Regions from separate parts of the Exiguobacterium artemiae 7-3 genome, predicted to be linked through region 1. Evidence: riboswitches for the same ligand, from Rfam matches in the RefSeq annotation. Region 1 holds a riboswitch; the other holds the start of a gene.
The links. A riboswitch is a leader RNA that binds a small molecule or an ion and turns the genes downstream of it on or off. The one in region 1 is predicted to bind S-adenosylmethionine.
Positions count from the first base shown of each region.

Region 2: another riboswitch for S-adenosylmethionine. It lies ahead of P402_RS0103625 (methionine ABC transporter ATP-binding protein); the one in region 1 lies ahead of metK (methionine adenosyltransferase).

Region 1 is NZ_KK211190.1:770,860-775,940, forward strand. Features, by position in the region: gene P402_RS0104870 (EAL and HDOD domain-containing protein) at 1-580, shown strand, start outside; gene pckA (phosphoenolpyruvate carboxykinase (ATP)) at 637-2,205, opposite strand; SAM riboswitch class I at 2,438-2,564, shown strand; gene metK (methionine adenosyltransferase) at 2,692-3,900, shown strand; gene P402_RS0104885 (GNAT family N-acetyltransferase) at 4,046-4,534, shown strand; gene P402_RS0104890 (serine aminopeptidase domain-containing protein) at 4,619-5,081, shown strand, end outside.
Region 2 is NZ_KK211190.1:526,242-531,322, forward strand. Features, by position in the region: gene P402_RS0103625 (methionine ABC transporter ATP-binding protein) at 1-1,002, opposite strand, end outside; SAM riboswitch class I at 1,086-1,189, opposite strand; gene P402_RS0103630 (aminotransferase class I/II-fold pyridoxal phosphate-dependent enzyme) at 1,252-2,439, opposite strand; gene P402_RS0103635 (alpha-glucosidase) at 2,604-4,214, shown strand; gene P402_RS0103640 (MBL fold metallo-hydrolase) at 4,314-5,042, opposite strand.

The DNA of each region.
Region 1 (5,081 bases):
CGATGAAATCGAAAGAAATCCCTACATCAGCGTGCAAGTACTGCAATTGATCAATTCTCCGGGAATCGGTCTTCGAAACACAGTCAGTTCTGTCCGTCAGGCGATTTCCTTATTAGGCTTTTCGCAACTGAAAAGCTGGATTTCGTTAATCGTCTTGCGTGAAATGAAACTCGCAAGTCCATACAAATGGTCAGATGAATTATTACGTTCGTCGTTGCATTGTGCGAAACTATGCGAGTTGTTTGCTAGGGAAACGAAGACACTGAAAGCAGAAAGCGCCTATATGATTGGATTGCTGTCGCATATCGATGCGTTACTTTCCGTAGATATTGATGAAATCATTGATCAGCTTCCGATTGAACCGGCATTGAAAAACGTTTTGCAAGGCGAGGATCATCCGTTTCGAGATTGCCTGTTGCTCGCAATCAGCGCAGACCGAGGAGAATTTGAACGATTCGAGATGCTGAGTAACCGATTCGGGATTGCGAAGCGCCGCGCCTACGAGTTACTGAAGGAAAGCCAAGTTTGGCTCTCTCAAAAGGAACTTCATTTACAGGACAAGACAGATTCAATCGTCTAACACAAAAGGTTGAGCATCCGTTAAGGAGCTCAACCTTTTTAGTGTTATTGATATTTTTAAACGCGAGGACCAGCTGCTTTGATGGCATCGGTCGCACTTTCGAAACGTGCGAAGTTCTGCGTGAACTTTTGAGCGAGTGCAGTCGCTTGTTGTTCGTAAACGGATGGATCCGCCCAGACCTTGACCGGATTGAGTAAATCGGTCGGAACACCAGGGACTTCAATCGGCATATGCAGACCGAAAATCGGATGTTCTTCTGTCGGGATATCTGTGAGCAGACCGTTGACGGCCGCATTGACCATCGTCCGTGTATACGCGAGTTTCATCCGGCTGCCGGTACCGTAAGCTCCACCGGTCCAACCTGTATTGACGAGATAGACTGTGACGCCGTGGCGATCAATCAGTTCTCCGAGCATCGTCGCATATTTTTCTGGAATCAACGGTAGGAACGGTGAACCGAAACACGTCGAGAACGTTGCTTCCGGTTCTGTGACGCCGCGCTCCGTTCCGGCAAGTTTTGATGTATAACCTGATAAGAAGTGATACATCGCTTGTTCTTTTGTCAGTTTACTGATCGGAGGCAACACACCGTAAGCATCCGCTGTCAGGAAAACAATTGTTTTCGGATGACCGGCACGAGACGGGATAGCGATGTTGTCGATGGCAGTAATCGGATAAGCCGCGCGTGTGTTTTCCGTTTTTGACGTATCATCATAATCCGGAATCCGGGTGTCGTCGAGGACAACATTTTCAAGAACGGTACCAAAACGGATCGCATCAAAGATTTGTGGTTCTTTTTCACGTGACAGGTTGACGGTCTTCGCATAACATCCGCCTTCGATATTGAAGACGCCGTCATGTGACCAGCCGTGTTCATCGTCGCCGATCAATTGACGGCTGTCATCTGCAGACAGGGTGGTCTTACCAGTCCCGGATAGCCCGAAGAACAACGCGACATCACCTTCATGTCCAACGTTAGCTGAACAGTGCATCGACAACACTTCTTGTTGTGGCAAGAGATAGTTCATGACAGAGAAAATTGATTTTTTGATTTCTCCGGCGTACTCGGTTCCACCAATCAAGACGATACGGTGTTCAAATGACATCGCGATGAATGTCTCAGAGTTTGTCCCGTCAACCGCAGGATCCGCCTTAAAGTGTGGTGCGTAAACGACCGTAAATGGTTCAAAGGCCGCAACCGTAGGATATTCGCGTAAGAATAGCTGTTTCGCAAACAGATTATGCCAAGCATATTCGGTTACGACGCGCACTGGAAGGGTGAAATGCGTATCGGCACCAGCAGCAGCTTCTGTGTAGTAGAGTTGATCTGCTTCGTTCATATAACGAAGAACTTTTTGTAACAGTTGCTCGAATTTGTCCGATTCCATCGGTTGATTGACATGACCCCAATCGATATGCATCTCACACGATTGATCACGGACGATGAACTTGTCTTTCGGTGAACGACCTGTAAATTTCCCCGTTTCTACAGACAAAGCACCATTTTCTGCAAGAACTCCTTCTTTGTTACGAATCGCATGTTCGACTAGTTCAGCAACGGACAGTTGTTTGAACACATGCTCCTTCTTGAGTAGTTCTTCGATATTCAGGACCGTCATCGGCATCCTGACCCCACCTTTCCCCTACGTTGGTTTTGGCTCTACTATTAGTATGACACATTTATTATATATGACATACTAATGATAGGGCAATCATTTTCATGCGCTGATTTCTATTTATCTGGAAACGCTTTCAGCATTAACAGTTTAACATCTCTTCTGATTTTTTTCGACTAGAAATTAAAACGTTGCTTGACAGAGTGGACACAAGTTTATATCATGTAATTCGTAACGGATACTCTTATTCTGAGCAGGTGGAGGGAACAAGGCCCGAAGAAACCCGGCAACCGTCTTATATTAATTTCATCATTAATGTAGGAAAAGGTGCTCTCCTGAAGCGAAGTAAACACTTCGAACGATAAGAGGGTAAAGGAAGAACGCACAACCTTTCCCTGACCATTTTTGGACATGGAAAGGTTTTTTTCATTTTACCGTCCCACTCAACTAGGGGAAATGAGTACACCGTCAAATTCTTTTTTGGGAGGGTCAAACATGACAAACCTTAATCGCCGACTATTTACGTCGGAATCAGTAACTGAAGGTCACCCGGATAAAATCTGTGACCAGATTTCGGATTCAATTTTGGATGCAATTCTTGCAGCCGATCCAAACGCACGTGTTGCGGCAGAAACTTCTGTCACGACAGGACTCGTATTAGTAGCAGGAGAAATCACGACATCAACTTACGTGGATATCCCGAAAGTCGTTCGTGAAACCATTCGTGAAATCGGCTACACACGCGCTAAATACGGTTTCGATGCAGACACTTGTGCTGTATTGACATCAATCGACGAGCAGTCAGCAGACATCGCTCTCGGTGTCGACCAGGCGCTTGAAGCACGCGAAGGAAACATGTCAGATGAAGAAATCGATGCGATTGGAGCAGGAGACCAAGGTCTGATGTTCGGTTACGCAACGAAAGAAACACCTGAACTCATGCCACTTCCGATTTCACTTTCACACAAACTTGCTCGTCGTCTTGCAGAAGTCCGCAAGACAGGACAACTCGATTACCTCCGTCCGGATGGTAAAACGCAAGTCACGGTTGAATACAACGAGAACAATGAACCTGTTCGCGTCGATACAATCGTCATCTCAACGCAACATGCAGAAGAAGTGACGCTTGAGCAAATCCAAGCGGATCTGAAAGAACATGTCATCGCTCCGGTCATTCCGACGGAGTACATCGATGCAGACACGAAATTCTTCATCAACCCAACTGGCCGTTTCGTCATCGGTGGACCACAAGGCGATGCAGGATTAACAGGTCGTAAAATCATCGTTGATACGTATGGCGGTTACGCACGCCACGGCGGTGGAGCTTTCTCTGGTAAAGATCCAACGAAAGTCGACCGTTCAGCTGCTTATGCAGCACGTTATGTCGCGAAAAACTTGGTTGCCTCTGGTCTTGCAGACAAAGCAGAAGTTCAACTTGCTTACGCAATCGGAGTAGCACATCCGGTCTCAATCGCAGTCGATACGTTCGGAACAGGAAAACTTCCTGAAGCGCAACTCGTCGAATTGATCGCAGAAAACTTTGATCTCCGTCCTGCAGGGATCATCAAGATGCTTGATCTCCGCCGTCCGATTTATCGTCAGACAGCAGCTTATGGCCACTTCGGTCGTACAGACATCGAATTGCCATGGGAGCAGACAGATAAAGCTGCTACTCTTGAAGAGCAGGCAAAACGTTTCGTATAATCCATTGTTCAGAAACATCCTGTTAAAGGGTGTTTCTGAACTTTTTTTGTTTCTCCCGAACTTTGCAGGGATACGACTGAAATTTCTAGAAAAGGGTAAAAGAACATGAGTCTGTAATCTGTAAAAGGAAAAGGGGGATTTCGGTATGGAGATACGCGAAGCAGTTCCGGCTGATGCAGCACGCATTCATGATATTGCGCTCACGTCTTGGATGGACACATATGAGGAAATCTATTCGGAGCGTTCGAAAGCCCATTTCGTTCAGGAAGCGTATCCGCAGGAAGAAGTGGTTCGGGCAATTCGAACAGCGGAAGAAGCACGTGGGGAATACTTCAACGTCGGACTGATTGACGGGGAAATTGTCGGTTTCATTCACGCCATCGATGTGGATGGAACGTGGGAAATCGTCCGTTTGTATGTCTTGCCGAAATACCAACAAAACGGAATCGGACGCCGGCTGATCCGCGAACTGGAATTGCAAGGGGCATCTCCAATTGAAGTCTATGTCGAATCCCGGAACTATAAAGCCCGTCACTTTTTGACTGCATACGGATTCAAGGAAATCAGCGAGACGACAGAAGAAGTCTTCGGTCAGGTGGAACCTGTGACGCGATTGCAACGTATATACGAATAAGGGAAAAGAAATCCGACTTGAGGCGGTTTTGCTGAAGTCGGATTTGTTTCATACTAGATGGATATCTGATGAAGAGGTGAGCGTGTGGTAGAACAACCAACCGGAGTGATCGTCCTTGTGTACCCACTCCAATTACGTGCCAGACCAAGTGAAGCACTGATTCGCGTTTTAGAGCGCGAATATGAAATCCTTCTGGTCGATGCACCCCGCCGTGTGTCGTTTGAAGAACACCAACAGTTGTTAAAAGAAGCATTACGCGAAGCCGGGAAGCGGAAGCTCCCGATTCATATCATTGCCTGCAGCATGGGAGCACTTGTCGTCAATCGACTGCTGCAAGAATATGAATTACCGGTGGCGAGCCTGACGTTCATCTCGCCGTTGTTTGATTGGCATAACTCTAAACAATTGGGGGGCGTCAAGCAAGTCTTTGCGAGCGCCTTCGACCGGTTCCGTCCCGATGCTCCGCTTGGAACGTTACCGTTCGGACAAAACAATGAGGATGCTGCTCGTCTCGGTGAGTTGACATATGCGCAGTATCGCGAGATTG
Region 2 (5,081 bases), 240 kb from region 1:
CTGGATCACCTCAAGTGTGTGGAGTTGTTCTTCAAGCCATGTCAGGGCCTTATTCACGTGAAGCGTCGGACCAGTCAAGCTGACGATCAGGACTCCGAAGGCGACGTTTTGGATATAATCGACCTTGCCGTGGAGAATACTGACGGAGATATCAAACTGTTTGATCGCTTCCGATAACGTACTTTCGCCGGTCTTCTCACCCGTGAATTGCAGGCGAATGATTTTACCGGGTGTCGTCCGTAAGATGCGTTCCGGTAATTCAATTTGAAGTGCCGTATCGACATAATGTTTTGTGACATCATGGGTCGGCTGACTGAATAAGTCGTATGTACTTGCGACTTCGACGACTTCGCCTTGCGCCATGACGGCAACGCGGTGGCAGATTTGTTTGACGACATCAATCTCGTGGGTGATGAGGATGATTGTCAGGCCGAGTCGTTCATTCAAGTCTTTCAGCAGTTCCAGGATTTGCAGTGTCGTGACCGGATCAAGAGCTGACGTTGCTTCATCACACAACAGGACACTCGGATTATTGGCAAGGGCGCGGGCAATCCCGACCCGTTGCTTTTGACCACCGCTGAGCTGGCTCGGAAAGTTCGTCTCGAATCCTTCAAGTCCGACCAGGGCGACGAGTTCTTTGATCCGGCTTGGGAAATCACTGCGTTTAACGCCGGCTGCTTTTAAGGCGAACGCAATGTTGTCGGAAACGTTCCGCGATTGAATCAGTTGAAAGTGTTGAAAGATCATCCCGATCTTCAGTCGTAGTTCGCGTAAGCTGCCTTTTGAGAGGTCGGACAGGTTGATGCCCGATACTTTGACCGTTCCTTGTGTCGGCGTCTCCAGTCCATTAATCAACCGGAGTAACGTACTTTTTCCGGCACCGGACTCACCGATGATGCCAAAGATTTCACCTTGCTGAATCGTTAAGTTGACATCGCGTAATGCGAAAATCGGTGTCCGGTCACGAACGAACCGTTTGGTGATGCCTTTAAATTCAATCATCTGTCGTTTCCTCCCTATACAAAAAAATCGCTTTTTTCCAGTTAAGAGCAACCAGAAAAAAGCGACGAAGTGTAAGATTTCGTAACTTATCTCTCAGAATGAAACATTCTGTAGGATGTGGCACCGTTCCTTAAAGGTGGTTGCCGGACGTCGTTGGGCCTAATCCCTCGGTCGCTCTCGATAAGTAATTATGCTGTTGGGACTTACTGTAACGGAAATCATTCCCATTTGTCAAACGTTTTTTCAGAATTATTCCGCAACGGCTTGCTGAAACAGATTGAGCTGACCAATCCGTTCGGCAGCTTCGACCAATCGATCGGCATCAGCAATCAGGCTGATCCGGACATAGCCTTCGCCGTATTCCCCGAAGAAATGTCCCGGTGTGACGGCGACATGGGCCTCGTCAAGCAAATGGTCGGTAAAGCTTTGTGAGGTAAAACCAGACGGGACGGGTAACCAGACGAAGAATGAACCACCCGGAACCGGTCCTTCCCAACCAATCTCCTGTAACTTACCGAACAAGGCATCACGACGGGCTTCGTACAGAGCACTGAGTTCACGGACGCATGTTTGATCACTGGAGAGAGCAACGGTCGCTGCGTGCTGAATCGGTGTGAAGGCACTGACGTATAAATGTTCCTGGTACGTCTCGATACTTGAGATGACGGACGGATTACCAATCGCAAAGGCAATCCGGAAACCGGACATGTTAAAGCGTTTCGATAACGAAAACAGTTCAATTCCGACGTCTTTCGCCCCTTCTGTCTGGAGGAAACTTCTAGTCGGACCGTCAAAGCTGATTCCGCCGTACGCCAAATCATGGACGACACAAATATCGTTTGCGTCAGCGAAGGCAACGGTCTGCTCAAAGGCTTCCGCCGTCGCCGTCGCACCGGTCGGGTTACTCGGATAGTTGAGGAACAGCATCCGGGCCCGTTCGACATCCGTCGTATCGAGTAACGTGTAGTCAGGTAAAAAAGCATTTTCCGCAAGGAGCGGTAACGTGATCGGGTAAGCACCGGCAAGTGCTGCACCGGATAAGTAATCCGGATAGCCGGGATCCGGAACGATGACACCTTCGCCGGGATTGACGATGGTTTGCGGTAAAGCGACGATACCGGCTTTACTGCCGAGCAGAATGGCGACCTCAGAAGCGGGATCAATCGTCACGCCGAACTCCGTCTGATAAAAATCGGCAACGGCCTGTTTGAGGAAATCATGGCCGCGAAACGGCGGATACTGGAGGTTTGCCGCGTCATTAATCGCCTCTTTTAAAGCATCTAGAATATGTACAGGTGTCGTCTGATCCGGTGTTCCCTGACCAAGCGTGATGACATCGTGGCCGGCGGCTTTGACGGCACCGATCCGCTGAGCAAGCTCGGCGAAGACCGGAGCAGGTAACCGATCAATCGCAATCGATGGGGCAAAATGTTTCATCTGTTTTCCTCCTTGTTGGGTATTGTCGTCAAGGATAACGAATTTTCAGAAAAAAGAAAAGGATTTTTTAATAATTGCTGATAATTGGTAAAAAGAACCGAAGTCTTTCATGTTTTTGATACACTGAATTAGAATACGATTGAATCATAAAGGAGATGATGGGGATGAATCGGACCTGGTGGAAAGAAGCTGTTGTCTATCAAGTATATTGGCGCAGTTTTAAGGACTCGGACGGAGATGGGATGGGCGATTTACGCGGGGTGATTGAAAAGTTGGATTACATCGCATCTCTTGGTGTCGATGTCATCTGGTTAAATCCCTGTTATACATCACCCGATATTGATAACGGGTACGATATTTCCGATTACTATACCATCATGGAAAAAGCGGGGACGATGTCCGACTTGGAAGAGTTGATTACAGCAGCTCATGAACGGAATCTGAAATTGATTCTTGATTTAGTCGTCAATCATACAAGTGATCAACATGCGTGGTTTAAGGAATCCCGCAGCAGTCGAACGAACGAGAAAGCCGATTGGTACATTTGGCAGGACGGGGAAAAAGGAACACCTCCGAATAACTGGCGGTCGTATTTTGCACCGAGCCCGTGGACATGGGATGAGACACGCGAGCAGTATTATTTCCACTCGTTTGCATCGGAGCAACCGGACTTGAACTGGGAACATCCGGCTGTCCGGGAAGCTGTTTATTCGATGATGCGCTGGTGGGCGGATAAAGGCATCGACGGTTTCCGGATGGACGTCATCAACCTGATCAAGAAACGGGCGACGTATGACGATGTCGCGGATCCTTTGGATTTATCGTACTTAGGGAACCAACCGGGCATTCACGAATTGTTGCAGGAGATGCACCAAGAAGTCCTGGCGGGAACGGACCTCTTTACGGTCGGTGAAATTCCGTTCGTCGGACCGGAAGACGGATTGCTGTACGTCGGTGAAGAACGGAATGAATTGCGGACGTTGTTTCATTTTGAGGTCGCAGATGATATGGAGACGATGGATTTGCCACGTTTCAAACAAATTCAAAAACGCTGGCATGAAGCACTTTATCCAAGCGGCGTCGCGTCCCAGTTTTTGAACAACCATGACCACACGCGTCAGGTGACGCGTTTCGGAAGCGAACGGTATCGCGTCGAAAGTGCCAAGTTGCTGGGGTTGATGCTCCATACGTTACCCGGCATCCCGTACATTTATCAAGGGGAAGAAATCGGTATGACCGGCATCCGTTTTTCTGATCCGGAGTCCTATCAGGACGTTGCGTTTCGGAATCAATACGCCGAGCGGGTTGCGACCGGCGAATCACCCGGAACGGTTCTGTCATCGATGCAGTTACGGGCACGTGACAACTCCCGGACACCGATGCAATGGAATGCGGATAAAGCAGCCGGTTTTACCGTTTCGATACCGTGGATGACGGTCAATCCGAACTACCGTGAAATCAACGTCGAAGCGGCAGAGCAGGATCCGGATTCCGTGCTGGCCTTTTACCGGAAATTAATTGACTTACGGAAAGCACATCCTGTCATGGTTTACGGCATTTATCGTGATTTAGCGATTCAAGATCCGTACTTGTATGTCTATGAACGGGTCCTTGACGGGTTGGTTTGGCGGATCGTGTTAAATGTCCATGATGAACCGGTTACGACGACGTTCGGATTACCGGAAGAACAGCTGATTTTAACGAATTATGACACGTCTGACAGGAATCGATTAGCACCGTATGAAGCCCGTTTGTATCGATACGAGATGCCGTAAACAGCGGGAACAGTCAACAAAAAAAATCCGGACAACTTCTACTCTTCATTAAGAAATGAGGAGCAGGAAGCTGTCCGGATTTTTTGGTCGGACTGATGTTCAAGTATAACCATTTCGTTTTTTCGAGGACAGGACCTGTTCGAACCGATCGACGGCCTGACGCATGTCAAAGCTCGGTGCGACAACGAGCGGTCCGTGACCAACCGCCAGGACGTCCGGTGTCAATTCCGTTAACTGATGCGCCGATTGAAGCGCCACTTCCTTATCCCACGTCGCAAGGGACGGGAAGGGAAACTGCCATCTTGTATCACCCGAGACGGCTAAACCGCCTTGGGTTTGGAAGGCGTCACCGGCAATCAAGGTCCGGCTGCCTTCGTGCCAAAGGGAAATCGATCCCGGTGTATGCCCTGGAGAAGAGATGACACTTAAACTGCCGATCTGTTGACCGCTTTCGAGTAACCGATCAGGACGGGTCTTGATGTTTTTTGGAATGCCGCCTTTAAGAGGTGTCGTTTCGCCTTCGCGTAACGATTCGTCGCCACTGAGCAGGGCGGCATCCCGATAACTGATGGATACTTCAGCGAGCGGGAAGGCACTCGCTAAAAAATCAAGGGAACCGACATGATCGGCATGCGCGTGGGTCAAGATGATGGATTGTAACGGTTTATCAAAAGACTTGATGACGGAATAGATGGCTTTGGCATTCAGTGAGATTCCTGTATCAATCAAGGTAAGGCTGTCTGCTTCTTCAAATAGGTAACAGTTGACCGGGAAAAAGGACGGGGTCGTTTGCAGTTGATGAAGCCGTTCAATCGATGAAATACGCATCCGGGTACACTCCCTCGTCAAAATATTCGCTTCTCTTTC